DNA from 4 places in the Gordonia terrae genome. Region 1 is predicted to be linked to each of the others. Evidence: riboswitches for the same ligand, from Rfam matches in the RefSeq annotation. Region 1 holds a riboswitch; each other region holds the start of a gene.

Region 1 (4,984 bases):
GGTCGCCGAGGGCGGCGTCGGTGCCGCAGTCCGCCGACATGCCGAGATTCTTGCCGGGCAGCCATTCCAGGTTGCCGTGCTTGCCGACGTGCACGATCGCGTCGGCGCCGAAGCCGGTGTCGTGCGCAGCAATCCACCGGTACGACGCGAGGTAGTGATGCGACGGCGGGAGGTCGGGGTCGTGGTAGATCGCGACCGGGTTCTCGCCGAAGCCGCGCGGCGGCTGCACCATGATCGCGACGTTGCCGAAGGTCAGTGCCGCGATGACGATGTCGCCGTCGGGATTGTGCGTGCGGTCGACGAACAGGTCACCCGGAGCCGGACCCCAGTGCTCGGTGACCGCCGAGCGCAGTCCCTCGGGCAGGGTGTCGAACCACGCTCGGTAATCGCGCGCCGACAGGCGGATCGGGTTGGCGGCGAGGGTCTCCTCGGTGAGCCAGTCGGCATCCTGGCCGCCGGTGGCGATGATCTGGTGGATCAGCGCATCCGAATCGTCCTCGGCGAGACCGGGGATCGCGTCCGGGCCGGACTCCGGTCCGATGTCGTACCCGGCCGCGCGCATCGCATCGAGCAGGCGCAGGAGGCTGCGCGGGGTGTCGAGTCCGACGGCGTTGCCGATCCGGGCGTGCTTGGTCGGGTAGGCCGACAGCATGACCGCGATCCGCTTGTCCGCGGCCGGTGTCCGACGCAACCGGGCGTGCGCGGTGGCGATGCCTGCCACCCGGGCACAGCGCTCGAGATCCGGCTGGTACCAGGGCAATCCGTCGTCGTCGAACTCCTTGAAGGAGAACGGCACGGTGATGATCCGACCGTCGAACTCGGGCACCGCCACCTGGGTGGCGACGTCGAGCGGCGACAGGCCGTCGTCGCTGTCCTCCCAGTCCGCGCGGGACCCGGTGAGGCAGAGACCCTGCAGGATCGGGATGTCCAGGGCGGCCAGCCGTTCGATGTTCCACGCCTCGTCGTCGCCACCGGCCGACGCGGTGGCCGGGGTGGCGCCGCCCGCGGCGAGCACGGTGACCACCAGGGCGTCGGCGGTACCGAGCATCTCGAGGAGGTCGTCGGGGGCGGTCCGCAGCGACGCGCAGAAGATCGGCAGCGCTCGCGCGCCCTTCGCCTCGATGGCGTCGCAGAGCGCGGCGATGTAGCGGGTGTTGCCCGCCAGGTGCTGGGCGCGGTAGTAGAGCACGGCGATCGTGGGGGCGTCGGGCCCTTCGTGGCTCGTCGCTTGCGCTCCTCGCACCTCAGGGAGCGGAGAAGGCTCGGCGTGCGCTCCTCGGACCTCAGGGAGCGGAGTAGGCGTCCGTTCCAGCACGCCCCACGCGGGCGTCTGCTGCGGGAGTTCGAAACCGTTGCCGGTCAGCAGGACGGTGTCGGACAAGAAGTGGTGCAGGTTCACGAGGTTCGCGACGCCGCCGGCCGCGAGGTAGTCGTGGGCCTGCGCGGCGACACCGGACGGCACGGTGGAGTGCGCCATCAGGTCGGGGTCGGGCTGCTGCTCGCCGGAGCACACGACCAGGGGCTTGCCGGTCGCCTCGACCGCCGCGAGCCCGTCCTCCCACGCGCGCACTCCGCCCAGGATGCGTACGACGATGAGATCGGCGTCGGCGGCGAGTCGCGGGATGTCCTCGACCAGGATGCGAGAGGGGTTTGCGCCGCGGTAGGACACCGACGCCTCCGTCGGAGCACTGCCCGACGGTGCGTTCTCCTCATGGGCCGCCGAGGCCGTGAGCAGATCGGTGTCCGAGGTCGAGAGCAGCAGGATCATCGTGTCTCCTCGCCGGGTTGTCGCGCCCGGGTGCGTGTCGGTGCCGTGGGTGGCGGGTGCAGTGCGAGGGACTGGTCTGACTCCCGGATGGCCGGTCGATCCCGGCTCCCCGATCACAGTGGCGCGACCGCGCCGGAATCGCACCGGCTTCAGCCCGCTCGCGGTGCGTTCAGCCTACGGCCACCGCACCCGCCGGTCGTAGGCTGGTGGGATGAACCAGCCAGCCCGGGCCGCCGCCGACCGTTGCCCTGGGGTCTTCGACACGCATCCGGCGGCCGACGGCGCACTGGCCCGGGTCCGGCTGCCGGGCGGGCGGATCCGTCCGGATCAGCTGGAGGAGCTCGCCCGGGCGGCCGCCGACCATGCCGACGGACACCTGGAGCTGACGGTGCGCGGCAACCTCCAGCTGCGCGGGATCACCGACGTCGAGGCCGTCGCCGAGGCGGTCGTCGCGGCCGGGCTCGCGCCGAGCAGCACCCATGACAAGGTGCGCAACATCGAGCTCAGCCCACTGACCGGTCGTATCGGCGGCATCGCCGACGCGCGTCCGCTCGCCGCCGCCCTCGACGACGCCCTACGCGCCGACCCGGCCGCGGCCTCCTTGTCCGGCCGGTTCCTGTTCGGGATCGACGACGGCCGCGGTGACATCGCCGCCCGACGCCCGGATGCGTGCGCGGTGATCCGGGCCCGCACGCCACTAGCGGCGAACATCAGCATCGGCGGGGTCGCCGTCGGGTCGGCGAGTGGTTCGGAGGCGATCGTTCGCGCGCTGATCGCGGTGGCAGCGGGCCTGGGTCAGGTCGTTCCCGGCGCGTGGCGGGTCCGCGACCTCGACACCGACGCCCGGCGTCGACTCACCGACCTCGTCGCGTCGGGTCTCGACCCGGTGATCGACAACGACCCGGACACCACGCCGAGCGCCCCCGGCGAGCCGATCGTCGGCTGGTTCGACCAGGACGACGGCGCGGTCCTGCTCGGCGCGGTCGTCGAACTCGGTCGGTTGCCGGCCCGGCTGGCGGAGTTCATCGCGGCGGTCCAGGCGCCGATCGTGTTCACGCCCGACCGCGAGATCCTGCTCTGCGATCTAGGGGAGGGCGTGGCCGAGACGGTCGTCCGCGTGCTCGCACCGATGGGCCTGATCTTCGACGCCGCGTCGCCCTGGGCGTCCGTCAGCTGCTGCGTCGGAGCGCCCGGGTGCGCGTCCGCCCACGCCCCGGTCCGGGACGACCTGATGGCCCGTGTGCAGGCCGGCGACCCCGTCGACGAACGCGAGCACTGGGTCGGTTGCGCCCGTGGCTGCGGATCGCCGGCCGAATCCCACCTCTCGGTGGAGGCCACGCCCGACGGCGGATACGAACGGCGGCGCCGTTAGGCTCGTCAGCACCATGACCGAGTACCTACGAGACGGCGCCGCGATCTACCGTCAGTCCTTCGCCACGATCCGCGCCGAGTCCGACCTCTCTGCGTTCGCGCCCGACGTCGCGACCGTGGTCGTCCGGATGATCCATGCATGCGGCCAGACCGACCTGACGCGCGACGTGATCGCGACGCCCGGTGTCGTGGCGGCCGCGCGCGGCGCGCTGGAGGCCGGCGCCCCGATCCTCTGCGACGCCAACATGGTGGCCTCCGGCATCACCCGCAAACGCCTCCCCGCGGACAACGAGGTGCTCTGCCACCTGTCCGAACCCACTCTCCCGACTCTTGCCGAGCAGCTGGGGACCACGAGAACCGCTGCCGCACTGGAGTTCTGGTTGCCCCGCCTGGAAGGTGCGGTGGTCGCGATCGGCAACGCGCCGACCGCACTGTTCACGCTGCTCGACATGATCGACGACGGTGCGCCCCGTCCCGCCGCGATCGTCGGCGCACCCGTCGGTTTCGTCGGCGCGGTCGAATCCTGCGCGGCCCTGGCCGAGCGCGACGACCTCGAGTTCATCACGGTCACGGGCCGGCGCGGCGGGTCGGCGATCACCGCGGCCGCGGTCAACGCGCTCGCGACCCCGAAGGAATGACGATGGCCCCCATGCACTCGGACAGCTCGGCCGCCGGACAGACGTCGGGTCAGGGCACGCTCTACGGCATCGGGCTCGGCCCGGGCGACAGCGAACTGATGACGGTCAAGGCCGCCCGCCTCATCACCACCGCGGATGTGATCGCGTATCACTCTGCGCGCCACGGCAACAGCATCGCGAGGTCGGTCGCCGAGCCGTACCTGCGCGAGGGCCAGACCGAGGAACGTCTGATGTACCCGGTCACCACCGAGACGACTGACCACCCCGGCGGCTACCAGGGCGCACTCGACGACTTCTACACCGAGAGCGCCGAACGTCTCGCGGTGCACCTGCGGGCCGGGCGTGACGTCGTCCTCCTCGCCGAGGGCGATCCGCTCTTCTACAGCTCGTACATGCACATGCACAAGCGGCTGTCGCCGCACTTCGACGCCGAGATCGTGCCCGGCGTGACCTCGGTGAGCGCGGCGTCGGCGGCCACCGGAGTCCCGCTCGTCGAGGGCGAAGAGACCCTCACGGTGGTTCCGGGTACGGCGTCGACGTCGGAGCTGCTCTTCCGTTTCCGTTCCGGGGACGCGATCGTCGTGATGAAACTCGGCCGGACCTTCGAGCGGGTGCGTGATGCGCTCCGCGAGGCCGGGCGTCTCGACGAGGCGTACTACGTCGAGCGCGCCTCCACGACGGTCGAACGGGTGCTCCCGGCCGCCGACGTGAATCCCGCGGAGGTGCCCTACTTCTCGATCCTCGTCGTCCCGGGACGCCGCAACAATCCGAGGTTCGAGCCGGAACCCGTGCCCGGTGAGCTCGTCGTCGTCGGGCTCGGCCCGGGCCACGACAGCTGGACCACCCCGGAGGTGCGCACCGAGCTGGCCACGGCCACCGACCTCGTCGGATACACCACCTACCTCAAGCGCGTCACCCCCCGCCCGGGCCAGCGCGTGCATGCCAGCGACAACCGGGTGGAGGCCGAACGCGCCGAATTCGCCCTCGACCTCGCCCGACGCGGCGCGCGTGTCGCCGTCGTCTCCTCCGGTGATCCCGGCGTGTTCGCGATGGCCGCCGCAGTCGCCGAGGTTGCCGCGCAACCGCGGTGGCACGAGGTGCCCGTCCGCGTGGTGCCCGGCGTCACCGCGGCCACCGCGGTCGCCGCAGCGGTCGGCGCGCCCCTCGGACACGACTTCGCGGTCATCTCGCTCTCCGACAGGCTCAA
Region 2 (4,984 bases), 760 kb from region 1:
CGCCAGCTGGTCGCGCCGAGTGCGAAGACGTCGCCGACACGCGACTCGTAGACCATCTCCTCGTCGAGTTCGCCGACGCGCGTTGCCTTCTCGCCGACCATGAACACACCGAAGAGGCCGCGGTCGGGGATGGAACCGCCCGAGGTGACCGCGAGCCGCTGCGCTCCGCGCCGGCCGGTGATCACCCCGGCGTCGCGGTCCCAGTTCACCCGCGGGCGCAGTTCGGCGAACTCGTCCGACGGAAAACGACCCGCGATCAGGTCGAGGGTCGCGTCGAAGACGCCCCGGCCCAGTTCGCGATAGGGCGCCGCGCGGCGAATCACCTCGTACCAGTGGTCGACCTCGAGGTCGTCGACCGCGGCGGCCGCGATGGTCTGCTGGGCGAGGATGTCGAGGGGATTCTGCGGGACCTTGATCTCCTCGATCGCCCCGTCGAGCATGCGGCTCACCGTCACGGTGCAGTGCAGGAGATCGGTGCGGTGCTTCGGGTACAGGATGCCCTGGCTGATCTCGCCGACCTGGTGGCCGGCGCGGCCGATGCGCTGCAGCCCGCTGGCCACCGACGGCGGGGACTCCACCTGGATCACGAGGTCGACCGCGCCCATGTCGATGCCGAGTTCGAGGGAGCTGGTCGCGACGACGCAGGACAGGCGCCCGGCCTTCAGGTCGTCCTCGATCTGGGCGCGCTGCTCCTTGCTGACCGAGCCGTGATGCGCGCGGGCCAGGACGGGTTCGGCGCCCGAGCTCGCGCCGCTGCCCATGACGAACGCGGGGGCGCCGCCGGCGACCGACGGATTGCCGGTCGGTTCGGCCGGCTGCCCGTGGCGTTCGGCGTGGATCTCGTTGAGCCGGGCGGTGAGTTTCTCGGCGAGGCGCCGGGAGTTGGCGAACACGATCGTCGCCCGGTTGGCCTCGATCTGGTCGACGATCGAGGCCTCGACGTACGGCCACAGCGACCCGGCGGTCGGGGAGAACGCGTCGTCGAGTGCGGCGGGGTCGGCATCGGACACCGGGGGTGGGATGTTGGCCATGTCCTCGACCGGGACATCGACGCGGAGGTCGAACGTCTTGTCGGCCTTGGGCTTGACCACCTGACACGGCGCGGCGCCGGACAGGAACCCCGCCACCACCTCCGGCGGCCGGACGGTCGCCGACAACCCGATCCGCTGCGCGGGCTTCTCGAGCAGCTCGTCGAGTCGTTCGAGGGTCAGCGCGAGGTGCGTACCGCGCTTGGTGGCGGCGACCGCGTGCACCTCGTCGACGATGACGGCCTGGACGCCGGTGAGGCTCTCTCGCGCGGCCGACGTGAGCATCAGATACAGCGACTCCGGCGTCGTGATCAGGATGTCGGGCGGTGTCTTGACCAGTGCGCGGCGGTCCGCGGCGGAGGTGTCACCGGACCGGACGCCGACGGTGATGTTCGGTTCGGGCAGGTTGAGCTCCTGAGCCGCCCGCGTGATGCCGGTCAGCGGGGCCCGCAGGTTGCGTTCGACGTCGACGGCCAATGCCTTGAGCGGCGAGATGTAGAGGACCTTGGTGCCGGCGGGCCGCGAGTCCGGGTCGGCGGCGAGGCGGTCGAGGGCCCACAGGAACGCGGCGAGGGTCTTGCCCGATCCGGTGGGGGCGATGACCAAGGTGTGCGAGCCGTCGGCGATCGACGTCCACGCACCCTTCTGCGCGGCGGTGGGAGCGGTGAAGGCGCCGGAGAACCACCGTCGGGTGGGGGCGGTGAAGCGGTCGAGCACCGAAGCGCGGGGCATCTCTCCACTATGTCTCACGCGTACGACAGAACGCGGTATAGAGTCATCCCACGCCTGTGCGGGGAATCCGGTGAGAGTCCGGAACGGTCGCGCCACTGTGAACGCTGCCCATATCGACACCGTAGATATGTCGACGCGGTCGACGTGTCGACATATCGACGCGGTCGATGGTGACGGGGTGACGTGAGTCAGGATGCCGTGCCGGCGTGTAGCAGTCCTCCGGACTGCTACACCACGACATCTCCGACGCGAGATCGGCGAAAGGACCCCACCATGACAGCTCCCCGCACTGTTGCAGCCGTACAGGCCGCCCCGGCCCGTGCCCTGCCCGTACCGAACCTGTCGGTCGCGAGTGCAGCCCTCTGGCTCAGCCTGACCGTGCTCCTGGCGGGTCTCGCCTACTACTTCCTCGGGTACGACCAGGGCGTCGTGTCCGTCTTCGGCTCCGACACCCACGTCCACGAGTTCGTGCACGACGCACGCCACTTCCTCGGCTTCCCCTGCCACTGAGCCGGCCTGACCGGCCGTATCCCACAGGAAGCCAAGTACATATGGAGAAGAAATTCATCGGCGCCGGCCTGCTCGCAGGTCTGATCGCCGGAATCGTCTCGTTCGTGTTCGCCCGGTTCTACCTCGAACCGGTCGTCGCCAAGGCCATCGACTACGAAGGCGCCCGCTCGGAGGCCGAGGAGGCACTGGCCCACGCCGCCGAACCGGGTGGCCACACGCACGGTGAGGGCGGCGAGCTGTTCACGCGGGCCATGCAGGAGAACCTCGGCGCCGGTGTCGGCAACGTCGTGTTCGCGGTGTGCATGGGTGCGTTCTTCGCGGTGGCGTTCACGGTGCTCTGGAGTCATCTCGGCAGTCGCCATCCCGCGACCGACCCGCGCGCGGTCGCGGGTGTGCTCGGCGCGATCGGTTTCGTCGCCGTGTTCGCCGTGCCGTTCTTCGCCTACCCGGCGAATCCGCCCGCCGTCGGCGACGACGACACCATCGGCGAGAGAACCGGAGCCTTCCTCACCATCAGTGTGGCGTCGGTGATCCTGGCCATCGCGGCCGTGGTCCTGGCGTTGTGGCTGCGTCCGCGGATCGGCGGATTCGTCTCGGCCGTCGCCGCTGTCGCCGCCTACCTGGCCGGCGTAGCGATCGTGCTCGCGTTCCTGCCGTCCTTCGCCGAGGTCCCCGAGCCGGTTCGCAACGACGCCGGTCAGATCGTGTTCCCGGGCTTCCCCGGTGACGTGATCGGGGACTTCCGGGTCTACGCCATCGCCAACCAGGTGATCCTGTGGACGGTTCTCACCGTGGTGTTCGCCCTGCTGCTGGGGGCGATGGCGCGCTCGCGTACCGCCGACCGCGCCCCGGCGGTCGCCGCCCAGCACTGAGGCGGCGATCGTTTCGCGCATGCAGATCATCACCGCCGGTCGCACCGGCCCCAATCGGTCGGTGCGATTCGGCGGTGATCAGGTTCTGGACGAGCGGGGCCGCCGGGACGTGCTCCGCCTGGCCGCGACTTCCACGCGCACGGTCGGCAGTTGTGGTCCGGAGATCGCGACCCGGGAGACCGCCGAACTCCTGGGTGCCTCCGACGCCCTCGTCGACGACGCCCTGCGGACGCTGGACGTCGGAGCGTGGGCAGGCCGCACTCCGGAGGAGATCGATCCCGTCGAGCTCGGCGCGTGGTTCGCCGATCCCGGTGCCCGGCCACACGGGGGCGAGAGCCTTGCGGATTTCGTCGGCCGCGTCCATCTCTGGCGCGACGGCCGCTCCGGGCTCGCCGACCGTTGGGTGGTGGTGGCGATGCCGGTGGCCCAGGCCCTGCTGTGCCCGGGCGTGGAGCGGTTCTTCGCCCACGAGGTCCGCCCGGCGACCATCTACACCTGCGCAAACACCTGATAGGAACAGATTCGCGACGGCGTACCTAGACATCGGCAGTGACTCCTGACACAGTTGGGGACGACAAAACTGAAACATGTTCGCCCCGGGCGGACACCGGTCTGGGAGTGTGACGATGTTCGAGTGGTCCGATGAAGATCTGATGGTTCGGGACGCCTTGCGGGCGTTCATCGACAAGGAGATCCGGCCCCATCTCGACGAACTCGAGTCCGGCGTCCTGCCGCCGTACGACATCACCCGCAAGCTGTTGTCGAGCTTCGGTGTCGATGCCATGGCCAAGGATGCGCTCGAGAAGGAGCTCGAGGCAGAAGCCAAGGGCGAGAAGAAGAAGTCCTCCGGCGATGGCGGCGGCATGGGCGGATCGATGTTCATGATGGTCAACATCGAGCTCGCGGGTGTGTGTCTGGGCCTCGTCGCGTCGCTGGGAGTGAGCATGGGGCTGACCGCCTCGACCATCCGCGGCAAGGGCACGCTCGCGCAGAAGAAGCGCTGGCTGCCCGAGTTGGTGACCATGGAGAAGGTCGGCGCCTGGGCGATCACCGAACCCGACTCCGGGTCGGATGCGCTCGGCGGCATGAAGACCACGGTTCGTCGTGACGGTGACGACTACATCCTCAACGGGCAGAAGACCTTCATCACGAACGGCCCCTACGCCGACACCATCGTCGTGTTCGCCAAGCTCGACGACGGCAGCGGAACGCCGATGCGCGACCGCAAGGTGCTGTCGTTCGTGCTGGACAAGGGTATGCCGGGGCTCACCCAGGGTAAGCCGTTCAAGAAGATGGGCATGATGAGTTCGCCGACGGGCGAGCTGTTCTTCGACAACGTGCGCGTCGGCAAGGACCGACTGCTCGGCGAGACCGAGGACACCGGTTCGGACGCGCGCGGATCCGAAGGCGCCAAGGCCGGTTTCACCGCGGAGCGGGTCGGGATCGCCGCCCTCTCGCTGGGCATCATCAACGAGGCGCAACGGCTTTCGATCGACTACGCGAAGAACCGCAAGCTGTGGGGCCAGGAGATCGCACAGTTCCAGCTCATCCAGCTCAAGCTGGCCGAGATGGAGGTCGCGCGCATCAACGTCCAGAACATGCTCTTCAGTGCCCTCGAGCGGGGCAGGGCGGGCAAGCCGCTGAGCTTGTCCGAGGCGTCGGCGATGAAGCTGTACTCGTCCAAGGCGGCCACCGACGTCGCGATGGAGGCGGTGCAGTTGTTCGGCGGCAACGGTTACATGGCCGAGTACCGCGTGGAACAGCTTGCGCGCGATGCCAAGTCGCTCATGATCTACGCGGGGAGCAACGAGATCCAGGTGACCCATGTCGCCAAGGGGCTGC
Region 3 (4,984 bases), 1.4 Mb from region 1:
TGGGGAAGCCGTGGATCTCGACGCCGCGGTAGGCGCGCGGCGATCCCGCCCACGCCTGGGCCAGGGTGCGCCCGTCGCGTCCGGTGATCGCCGACGCGATCGGCGGTTCGGTGGGTGTGAACCCGGTCGCGAACACGACCGTGTCGACCTCGTGTTCGCGGCCCTGGTCGTCGACGGCGCCGCGTGCGGTGAGGCGGGTGATCGCGCCGGTCACCGTTGCATTGTCGCGCTGCAATGCGGGGAACCATTTGTTGGTCAACAGCATCCGCTTGCAACCGATGGTGTAGTCGGGGGTGAGCCGACGGCGCAGGTCGCCGTCACGGACCTGGATCCGCAGCTGCGCCAGCGCGATGGTCTTGGCGATCGGGAGCAGTTTGGGGTTGCGGGCCATCATCAGGACGTAGGCCTCGCGATAGGTCCACACCATCCGCCGGACGAGCCGGTGGACACCGGGGACGCGGCGATAGAGTGCGCGTTCGAGGGAGCCGATGGTGCGGTCCAGACGCGGCACGACCCAAGCGGGAGTGCGCTGGAAGACCGTGAGATGTCCGACCTCGTCAACGATCTCGGGCACGATCTGGATCGCCGACGCGCCGGTGCCGACGATCGCGACGCGACGTCCGCGGAGGTCGTGGGAGTGGTCCCACTGAGCGGAGTGGAACACGGTGCCGGTGAACTCATCGGCGCCGGCGACCGGTGGCAGACCCGGCTCGGACAGCGCTCCCGGCGCCGCGACCAGGTAGCGGCAGCGGATCTCGCCATCCGTTGTGACCACGATCCATTCCTGCGCCGCGCCGTCCCAGTGAGCCGATGTGAGTGCACAGTTGTAACGGATCTGGTCGGCGAAATCGGCTGCGACCGAACGCAGATACTGGTGGATCTCGTGGCGGCGACCGTAGGTGTTGGACCAGTCCGGGTTGGGGGCGAAGGACAGGGAGTACAGCGACGTCGGGACGTCGCAGGCCGCGCCCGGGTAGTCGTTCTCGCGCCAGACCCCACCCGCGCCGTCGCCACGTTCGATGGCCAGCGTCTGCAGCTGCGGATGATCCGTGCGAAGACGATGCAGGGCGGCGAGACCGCCGAACCCGACGCCGACGACGAGGACGTCCACGCGCCGGGGCAGCGTGTTCTGCTGCGGGAGAGTCGGACTGGGTTCAGTCATGGGTCAGGAGTTCCTTCCATACGGGCAGGAGGTGGTCGAGCAGCGCGCGGTCGGCGTCGGGTGAGCGCAGGATGCGCGACACCGCCAATCCGCGTGCGAGTTCGATGGAGAGTTCGAGTTCCGCGGCGGTGTACCGGTCACCGAACAACTCGGCACAACCGACGGCGAGTGCGTCGGACACCTGCTGTTCCAGCGGGATGATCGCGGTTCGCAATCCGACGTCGCAGCGGGCGGCGACCCACAGCTCGAGAGCGGCGTCGAACAGCGGGCCGCTGAACGCCTCGATGAGTATCTCGAGTCCCTCGTGACCCGTCCGGGGCCGCGACAGGATCTCTGCCAGCCGACGCTCGACCAGGTGTCCGACCGCGGCGACCACCAGTGATTCCCGGGTGGGGAAGTGATGCAGGAGAGCGCCGCGGGAGATACCTGCCCGGCGGTTGACCTCCTGCGTCGTGGTGGCGGCGTAGCCGACGTCGACCAGGGCGTCGACGGTCGCGTCGAGGATGAGCGCACGCGTGGTCGCGGTGCGTTCGGCCTGCGTGCGTCGGCGCGGGGCTCGGGTGGGCTCGGTCACATCGACGACGATAGCACAAACAGTCCGGACTGCTTGTAAGTTCCGGAGATCATCCACCGCACGCCGCATGCGATGTCGTGATTGGCCACTCCGTACGATGACCGGGACGCAAGGGAACCCGGTGCGAATCCGGGGCTGTCCCGCAACTGTGACCCGACCTCGATCGGGAAGCCAGATCGCTTGCGTCTTCGCGACCCACGAGGATGGACATGAAAAATTCAAGATCGACAGCTGCGCACGCAGCTCCCGAATTGACCCGACGCCGGCTGCTACGCGGAGCCGGTGGGATCGCCGGCCTCGCCGGTCTCGGCGCGGTGGGCCTGCTCGCCGGTTGTGCCGACCGGCCGAGCCCGGCAGGCGCTCCGAGCGGCGGTACCCCGGTCCCCGGCGGCACGTTGCGCGTCGTCTTCGCGGGCACCTCGGCGACCGCCGATGTCCTCGACCCGCACGTCGTCGGCCACTCGGCGGGTGGCGCACTGTCCAAGGCGGTGTGGGATCACCTCGTCGACTACAACAACGACCTCACCCTCGACTATCGGCTCGCCGAGTCGCTGGAACCCAACGCCGACGGCTCGCAGTGGCGGATGGCGCTGCGCCGGGGCGTCGAGTTCAGTGACGGTTCGCCGTTCACGTCTCGCGATGTCATGTGGAGTCTCGAGCGCATGCTCGACGAGGAGAAACCGTCGGCCGGTGACCTCGACATCATCGACCTGTCCCGCACCAGGCCCGACGGCGATCACGCCGTCGTGGTGTCGATGAGAGAACCCGTCGCCGACTTCGGTTCGGTGCTCGCCGGTTGGTACGTCTACGTGATCAAGGACGGTACGACGGAATTCACGCCGTCGTCGCTTCCCGTGGGGACCGGCCCGTTCGTTCTGGAGTCGTGGTCGCCGGGCGACCGGTCGGTGTTGACCCGCAACGAGAACCACTGGGATCAGCGGCCCCACCTCGACGGGCTGGAGATCCTCCAGGTCGCCGAAGCCGACGCCAGATTCAACGCGTTCGGCTCGCAGGAGGCCGACGTCGTCTACGAACTCTCGCCGGCGCAGGGCAACATCCTGCGATCGCAGTCCGACGTCTACCTCGTGACGCCGCCGGTGGGCACGATGAGCTCGTTCACGATGCGTACCGACCTCGCGCCGTTCGACGATCCGCGAGTACGGGAGGCCCTCAAGCTGTCGGTGGACCGGCAGGCGATGGTCGACAAGGTGTATTACGGGTTCGCCGAGGTCGGCAACGACCTGTACGGCAAGGGCGCACCGTTCTACGCCGACATGCCGCAACGCGCGTACGACCCGGAACGGGCTCGCCGCCTGCTCCGAGAGGCGGGCAAGGAGAACCTCGTCGTCACCCTGCACACCGCGGACGTCAGTCCCGGCCAGTTGGCCTCGGCGACCCTCTTCGCCGAGCAGGCCAAGGCCGCCGGGATCACCGTCAACCTCGCTGTCGAGCCGGGCGACACCTACTTCTCCCAGGTCGTCGGGTCAAAGCCCCTCACCCAGTCCGGTTGGTGGAACTACAGTCTGGACTACTTCTACGGGCAGACCCTCACCTCGGACGCCCCGGCCAACGCGACCGCCTGGCGTCGTCCTGCGTGGGATGCCACCTTCGCCCAGGCTCGCGCCGAGATGGACCCGGCTCGCCGTGGTGAGTTGTACCGGGAACTGCAGGACGAACTCTGGAACGACAGCGGTTACCTCATCCACAGTTTCGCCCTGCAGCCGACGGGCGTCCGCAACACCGTGCAGGGCATCACCGACGGGGTGCCCGGCACCGGGCAGTGGGCCTCCTTCACGGGCACCTGGCTCCAGCAGCGCTAGGGGACTCGTCGTGTTGCGGTATGTCGCGGGCCGGTTGGCCGGGGCGTTGGCCGTGCTCGCTGTCGTTGCGGTGTCGATCTTCGTGCTCTTCGAACTGCTCCCGGGTGATGCCGCCACGACCCGGTTGTCGAGAGGAGCCGCGGGCCAACCGGATCCGGCTCAGGTGGCCGCTCTGCGCGCGGAACTGGGACTCGATCGTCCGGCAGTCGTACGGTTCCTCGACTGGGCAGGCGGTTTCCTCACCGGGGACCTCGGCGTGTCGCAACTCTCGGGCCGTCCGGTCGCCGAGATCCTCGACGGGCGACTCGCGAACTCGGTGATCCTCGCGATCGTCACCGTCGTCGTCCTGGTCCCGGCGGCGCTGGCGATCGGCGTCGCCGCCGGCGCACGGCCGGGTTCGCGCTGGGACCGGTTGCTCAGTACTGCGGCGCTCGCGGCGGAATCCGTCCCCGCGTTCGTGGTCGGTGTCGTACTGATTGCCTGGGTGGCGATCGGGATGGGGGTGCTGCCCGCGGTGTCGCTCGTACCGACGGGCACATCGGCGCTCGACCGTCCGGAGGTGCTGGTGCTACCGGTGCTGTGCCTGCTCATCGGGCTGGCACCGCATCCGGTGCGACTCGTCCGCGCCCGGATGACGGAAGCGATGCGCGCGCCGTACATCTCGGCGGCGCGGGCGAACGGGGTCGGCGAATTCCGGCTCGTCGTGCGTCATGCGGCGCCCAACGCGATCTCCGCGTCGGTGCAACCGCTGGCGGGAGCCGTCGTCGGGCTCGTCGGCGGTATCGCGGTCATCGAAGTCGTGTTCGCGTATCCGGGTGTGGCGCACGAACTCCTGCGGGCCATCTCCGGACGCGATCTGATCTTCGTGCAGTCGGTGGCGGTGCTGTTGGCCGCGTACGGGCTGCTCGTGTATCTCCTCGCCGACCTCGTGGCGCTCGGCTCGTCGCCGGCCGCACGGGGTGTCATCGGACGCAGCCGGTCATGAGCACGCGCTGTCGACGGCTCGTCGGCCCCGCTGCGGTGTTGGGCGTCCTCGTGATCGTCATTGTCCTCGGGCCGTTCGTCGCACCGTTCTCGCCGACCGCGATCGCCTCGGTGCCGTTCGAGACACCGTCGTCGAACCATTGGCTCGGAACCGATTTCGTCGGACGCGACGTCCTGTCACGCGTTCTACACGGTGGTCACCGGCTAATACTGATGACCGCGGTCGCGCTGTCGGTGTCGTACGTCGTCGGCGTTCTCCTCGGAGTCACCGCGGGAATGTCACGCCGGCTCGACGGCTGGGTGATGCGCCCGGTCGACGCGATCACCGTCCTGCCATGGTTTCTCCTGCTCGTGGTCATCGCGACGACGATGGGGAAGGGCCCGGTCGCGGTGTGCCTCACCGTCGGAGTCGCGACGGTGCCATGGGTGGCGAAGATCGTGCGG
Region 4 (4,984 bases), 1.3 Mb from region 1:
GAAACCTACGGCGACACCTCACGACTGTCGGCGAACCAGTTCTTCTACGGGTTGCGGTACGGCGAGGAGCACCGCGTCGAGCTCGAACCGGGTGTGGAGTTGCTCATCGGACTCGAGGCGATCAGTGAGCCCGACGACAAGGGCATGCGCACCGTCATGTGCATCCTCAACGGACAGCTGCGGCCGGTGCAGGTGCGTGACCGGTCGGTCGACGCCGAGGTGGCCGTTGCGGAGAAGGTGGACCGGTCCAATCCCCGTCACGTCGGCGCACCGTTCGCCGGGGTCGTCTCGCTGAGTGTCGGTGTCGGCGACGAGGTCGCCGCCGGTGCGGCCGTCGGCACCATCGAGGCCATGAAGATGGAGGCCACGATCACCGCGCCTGTCGGCGGCAAGATCGCGCGGCTGGCGATCGACTCGGTCACGCAGGTCGCTCCTGGCGATCTGCTCGTCGAGATCGGTTGACGCACAACAAGCAGTCGGTATTGCAGACCGCGGCCGTCGCACTCACGGGAGAGTGCGACGGCCGGGGTCATTTGTCGAGCCGGTTGACTGCCTAGCCGGACAGCGGGATCGTCTCGCGCAGTCGTGTTGCCGCGGCCACCATGTTGGTGAGCGAGTCCACCACCTCCGGGGTCCCGCGGGTCTTCAGCCCGCAATCCGGGTTGACCCACAGACGGGAAGCGCCGACGCTCGACAGCGCCGACGACAGGGCCGAGAAGATCTCGTCCTGGTCGGGCACGCGCGGTGAGTGGATGTCGTACACACCCGGGCCCACCGCGTTACGGAAGCCGGCCTCGTCGAGGTCGTCGAGCACCTCCATGTGCGACCGCGCCGCCTCGATCGAGGTGACGTCGGCGTCGAGGTCGGCGATCGCTCCGATGACCTCGCCGAATTCCGAATAGCAGAGGTGCGTGTGGATCTGTGTATCGTCGCGGACCCCGGAGGTCGCGATGCGGAACGCCCGAACGGCCCACGCCAGGTACCCGGGCTTGTCCGCGTCACGCAACGGCAGCAACTCGCGCAGAGCGGGTTCGTCGACCTGGATGATCCCGACCCCTGCCCTCTCGAGGTCGACGGTCTCGTCGCGGATGGCGAGCGCGATCTGATCGGCAGACGCCGACAGCGGCTGGTCGTTGCGAACGAAAGACCAGGCAAGAATCGTCACCGGGCCGGTCAGCATGCCCTTGACCGGCTTGCTGGTCAGCGTCTGCGCGTAGGTGATCCAGTCGACTGTCATCTGCTTCGGCCGGCTCACATCGCCGAACAGGATCGGTGGCCGCACGCACCGCGAGCCGTAGGACTGCACCCAACCGTTCGCCGTCGCGAAATATCCCTCGAACTGCTCGGCGAAGTACTGCACCATGTCATTGCGCTCGGGTTCCCCGTGGACGAGCACATCGAGGCCGACCGATTCCTGCAGCGCCACGACGTCCGCGATCTCCGCTTTCATCCGGTCCTCGTACTCGGTGCGGTCGATCTCGCCCGATCGCAGCGCGGCCCGCGCCAGTCGGATCGCAGAGGTCTGCGGATAGGAACCGATCGTGGTGGTCGGCAGCGGGGGCAGTCCCAGCCGCTCCTGCTGGGCGGCGAGGCGATCATCGGCCGGGCCGCGCGTCGCGTCGGCATCGGTGACGGCGTCCAGGCGTGCGCGGACGTCGGCGTTGTGCAAACGAGGGTCGGTGGCACGGCTGGCCAGTGCCGTCGAGCTCTCGGCGAAGGCGGCGGCCTGCGCGGCGTGGCCTTCGCGCAACGCCGACGACAACACCGCCACCTCGAGGAATTTCTCGGCCGCGAACGCGAGCCAACCGCGAAGGTTGGTGTCGAGCTCGTCCTCCGCGTCCACGGTGTAGGGGACATGCAGGGTCGAGCACGACGTCGAGACGGCGATGGAACGGGCGGAACCGAGCACGGTGGCCAGCGTCGCCGCGGCCTGGTCCAGGTCGGTGCGCCACACGTTGCGGCCGTCCACCACGCCGGCGATCAGCAGCTTGTCGGCCAGGCCGGGGGTGCCGGCCACCGTCTCGACCGAGCCGTCGACGAGGTCGACCGCGATGGCCTCGATCGGCGTCCGGGCCAAGTGTGCCAACCGATCACCGGCGTCACCGAAGTACGTCGCCACCGCGATGGCCGGACGGCGCTCGTGGGAGCCCAGGGCGTTGTACACCGATTCGGTCCGCGGACCCAGGCCCGCGGCGGCATCGGTCACCAGGACGGGTTCGTCCAGCTGAACCCACTCGACGCCGGCGTCAGCCAACCGCGTCAGGAGGTCTCGGTACAGGGGCACCAACTCGTCGAGGCGATCGAGCGGAGCGCCCGCCCCGTCGACCGCCTTCGACAGCGCCAGGAACGTCACCGGGCCGACGATCACCGGGCGGGCCGGGAGACCCAGTTCCCCGGCTTCGGCGACCTCGGCCAGCACCTTCGCCGGATTCAACCGGAACGTGGTCGACGGGCCGATCTCGGGGACCAGGTAGTGGTAATTGGTGTCGAACCATTTGGTCATCTCGAGTGGGGTCACCTCGGCGGTTCCGCGGGCCGCCGCGAAGTAGCGATCGAGCCGATCGTCGATCTCGGCGAACCTCGGCGGCAGTGCGTCGAGGAGGACCGTGGTGTCGAGCACCTGGTCGTAGTACGAGAACGTGTTGACCGGGACGGAGTCGTGGCCGGCCTCGGTGAGCTCGGCCCACTGCTCGCTGCGTAGGCGCTGCGCGACCGTGGCGAGCTCGGTCCGGTCGATGCGGCCGGACCAATAGCTTTCGACGGCCCTCTTCAGTTCGCGCCGGGGGCCGATGCGTGCGGTGCCGAGGACGGTGGTGGTGAACGGTGCCGCGGAGCTGCGGCGGACGGTGTCGGACATGGACGTCGACTTCTCCTACTGACGGTGGATGGTTCACCGCCCAGCAGGGGAGATCGATCGGACCCACGTCACGCCCGGCAGGGGGCACGCGACGATCGCCGGTTCGACCTGCGCCCAATCCTCGAGGCGGCGAGCCACCGGACGCGGCGCGTCCGGTACACCTGGCAGGTCTTCGGGCTCACCGTCGCTCTCGATCGAGATCCCTCTGATCGAAGTTCCTACTGACCGTCGCTTCCCAAGCCGGAGCTCAGTGCTGATGACGGTGGTCGTTACGGCATACCGCTGCGGGGACAGCTCCGGATTCGAACCGGATTCCCTCTCGTCCGCCGGCGTGATGCCGGCGACTCGACGCCGCGGACGGAGAGCTGAAACGACCCCCGACGCGGCGAACCACATGCGTCATCGACCCTAGCCCAGCAAAGTCGACCCGCTGAACACCGGTAGTTCGACGTTCGGGCGGTCAGCCGTCGATCTGATCGCGCCGAAACGACATCATCGCGCGGATCGCATCGTCGGAAGGAGGAGTCCCCGGCTGAAACCGAACGGTGCCCTTCTCCACGTCGAAACCGTCGAGGAACGGCCGCCCGGCGTCGACCGCCTCCGGGCTGAACGGGTACAGACCGATGTGCTTCTTGGTGCGCATCACCGAGAGGAGCGGGCTCCCGCGATATGTCAGGGCCGGCATGCCGTAGCCCTTGCCCTGAGTGGTGTCGGGGACCGCGGTGCGGGCGACGTCGTAGATGCGTCCGACCACCTCGCGGTCGGCGGGGTCGAGTCCGTCGAGATAGTCGTCGACAGTGCCCATCCGGTGCGGCCTCTCTCCGTGGCGCTGAGCACGCATTTGGCCTGGCCTGCTCGTTCGCGTAACATGGATCGTCGGTGCGCATCGCGTGCCGGGCATCAGCGTGTCAGCACGTGGGCCCGGTCGGCGCACACCGGGTGCAGGTCCTCGCGGACCGGTGCCCACACCCTAACGGACAAACACTGATTCAACCCGGCCGATGCGCCGCGGCATCACCCGGATGTCGTGGTCACGGCCAGGATCGCGGAGGACATGGCGAAGAAAGACGGGGCCATCGAGGTCGAGGGTCGAGTGATCGAACCCCTGCCCAATGCGATGTTTCGTATTGAGCTGGAGAACGGACACAAGGTTCTCGCCCACATCAGCGGCAAGATGCGGCAGCACTACATCCGCATCCTGCCCGAGGATCGGGTCGTCGTGGAACTCTCGCCCTACGACCTGGCTCGTGGGCGAATCGTGTACCGCTACAAGTGAGACTTTCCCGGCGATGCCGGGGACAGACTTCCCGGACATCCGTTCGGGAGGAGACCGACACCCACGTGCACGGCCGCTTTCGGCGTGCGCGCGGGCGAGCCGAGCAGGAGAGATTGACGTGAAGGTTCAGCCGAGCGTCAAGCCGATCTGCGAGAAGTGCAAGGTGATCCGCCGCAACGGTCGGGTCATGGTGATCTGCGAGAACCTGCGTCACAAGCAGCGTCAGGGCTGATCACGCGCACCCTCCGGGTCGCTTGAGTCAGAACAACTGAAGATCGACAACTGAACACACAAGGACCTCCCAACACCAGCGGCGACAGACGCGTCACCGCCTACCTCCGGATCAGAGGCCGGAGCCCACGAGGCCGGACACACGGTTCGGCACCAGCTCGCGGGACGGACTGGGAGCAGACCTCTGAGAATCGAAAAGGAAATCCGCCACATGGCACGTGTTGCTGGTGTGGATCTCCCCCGCGAGAAGCGGCTGGAGATCGCACTGACCTACATCTATGGAGTTGGGCGTACCACCTCCAAGGAGATCCTCGAGGGAACGGGCCTGAGCCCCGACCTGCGAGCCAAGGATCTCACCGACGCAGACGTCTCGAAGCTGCGTGAGTACATCGAAGCCTCGGTGAAGGTCGAGGGTGACCTGCGTCGCGAGGTGCAGGCCGACATCCGTCGCAAGATCGAGATCGGCTGCTACCAGGGTCTGCGCCACCGTCGTGGCCTGCCTGTGCGTGGACAGCGCACCAAGACCAATGCCCGCACTCGCAAGGGCCCGAAGAAGACCATCGCCGGGAAGAAGAAGTAATGCCTCCGAAGTCACGTAGCGCAGGCCCCAAGAAGGGCAC

Evidence for each region. Region 1 has a riboswitch for cobalamin ahead of cobN (cobaltochelatase subunit CobN). Riboswitches for the same ligand answer to the same signal wherever they lie in the genome.
Region 2: it holds a riboswitch for cobalamin, as region 1 does, so the genes downstream of both, BCM27_RS09305 (CbtB domain-containing protein) here and cobN (cobaltochelatase subunit CobN) in region 1, are expected to answer to the same signal.
Region 3: it holds a riboswitch for cobalamin, as region 1 does, so the genes downstream of both, BCM27_RS06550 (ABC transporter substrate-binding protein) here and cobN (cobaltochelatase subunit CobN) in region 1, are expected to answer to the same signal.
Region 4: it holds a riboswitch for cobalamin, as region 1 does, so the genes downstream of both, metE (5-methyltetrahydropteroyltriglutamate--homocysteine S-methyltransferase) here and cobN (cobaltochelatase subunit CobN) in region 1, are expected to answer to the same signal.

What each region holds. Positions count from the first base shown of each region.
Region 1 is NZ_CP016594.1:2,809,710-2,814,693, reverse strand. Features, by position in the region: gene cobN (cobaltochelatase subunit CobN) at 1-1,768, opposite strand, end outside; cobalamin riboswitch at 1,841-1,976, opposite strand; gene cobG (precorrin-3B synthase) at 1,980-3,140, shown strand; gene BCM27_RS12740 (precorrin-8X methylmutase) at 3,154-3,777, shown strand; gene cobJ (precorrin-3B C(17)-methyltransferase) at 3,780-4,984, shown strand, end outside.
Region 2 is NZ_CP016594.1:2,049,334-2,054,317, forward strand. Features, by position in the region: gene BCM27_RS09300 (ATP-dependent helicase) at 1-1,760, opposite strand, end outside; cobalamin riboswitch at 1,822-1,958, shown strand; gene BCM27_RS09305 (CbtB domain-containing protein) at 2,034-2,270, shown strand; gene BCM27_RS09310 (CbtA family protein) at 2,312-3,142, shown strand; gene BCM27_RS09315 (histidine phosphatase family protein) at 3,162-3,653, shown strand; gene BCM27_RS09320 (acyl-CoA dehydrogenase family protein) at 3,769-4,984, shown strand, end outside.
Region 3 is NZ_CP016594.1:1,439,075-1,444,058, forward strand. Features, by position in the region: gene BCM27_RS06540 (flavin-containing monooxygenase) at 1-1,162, opposite strand, end outside; gene BCM27_RS06545 (TetR/AcrR family transcriptional regulator) at 1,155-1,736, opposite strand; adenosylcobalamin (AdoCbl) riboswitch at 1,842-1,923, shown strand; gene BCM27_RS06550 (ABC transporter substrate-binding protein) at 1,946-3,556, shown strand; gene BCM27_RS06555 (ABC transporter permease) at 3,567-4,541, shown strand; gene BCM27_RS06560 (ABC transporter ATP-binding protein/permease) at 4,538-4,984, shown strand, end outside.
Region 4 is NZ_CP016594.1:4,139,178-4,144,161, reverse strand. Features, by position in the region: gene BCM27_RS18650 (pyruvate carboxylase) at 1-462, shown strand, start outside; gene metE (5-methyltetrahydropteroyltriglutamate--homocysteine S-methyltransferase) at 554-2,857, opposite strand; cobalamin riboswitch at 3,004-3,221, opposite strand; gene BCM27_RS18640 (iron chaperone) at 3,318-3,662, opposite strand; gene infA (translation initiation factor IF-1) at 3,912-4,133, shown strand; gene rpmJ (50S ribosomal protein L36) at 4,252-4,365, shown strand; gene rpsM (30S ribosomal protein S13) at 4,576-4,944, shown strand; gene rpsK (30S ribosomal protein S11) at 4,944-4,984, shown strand, end outside.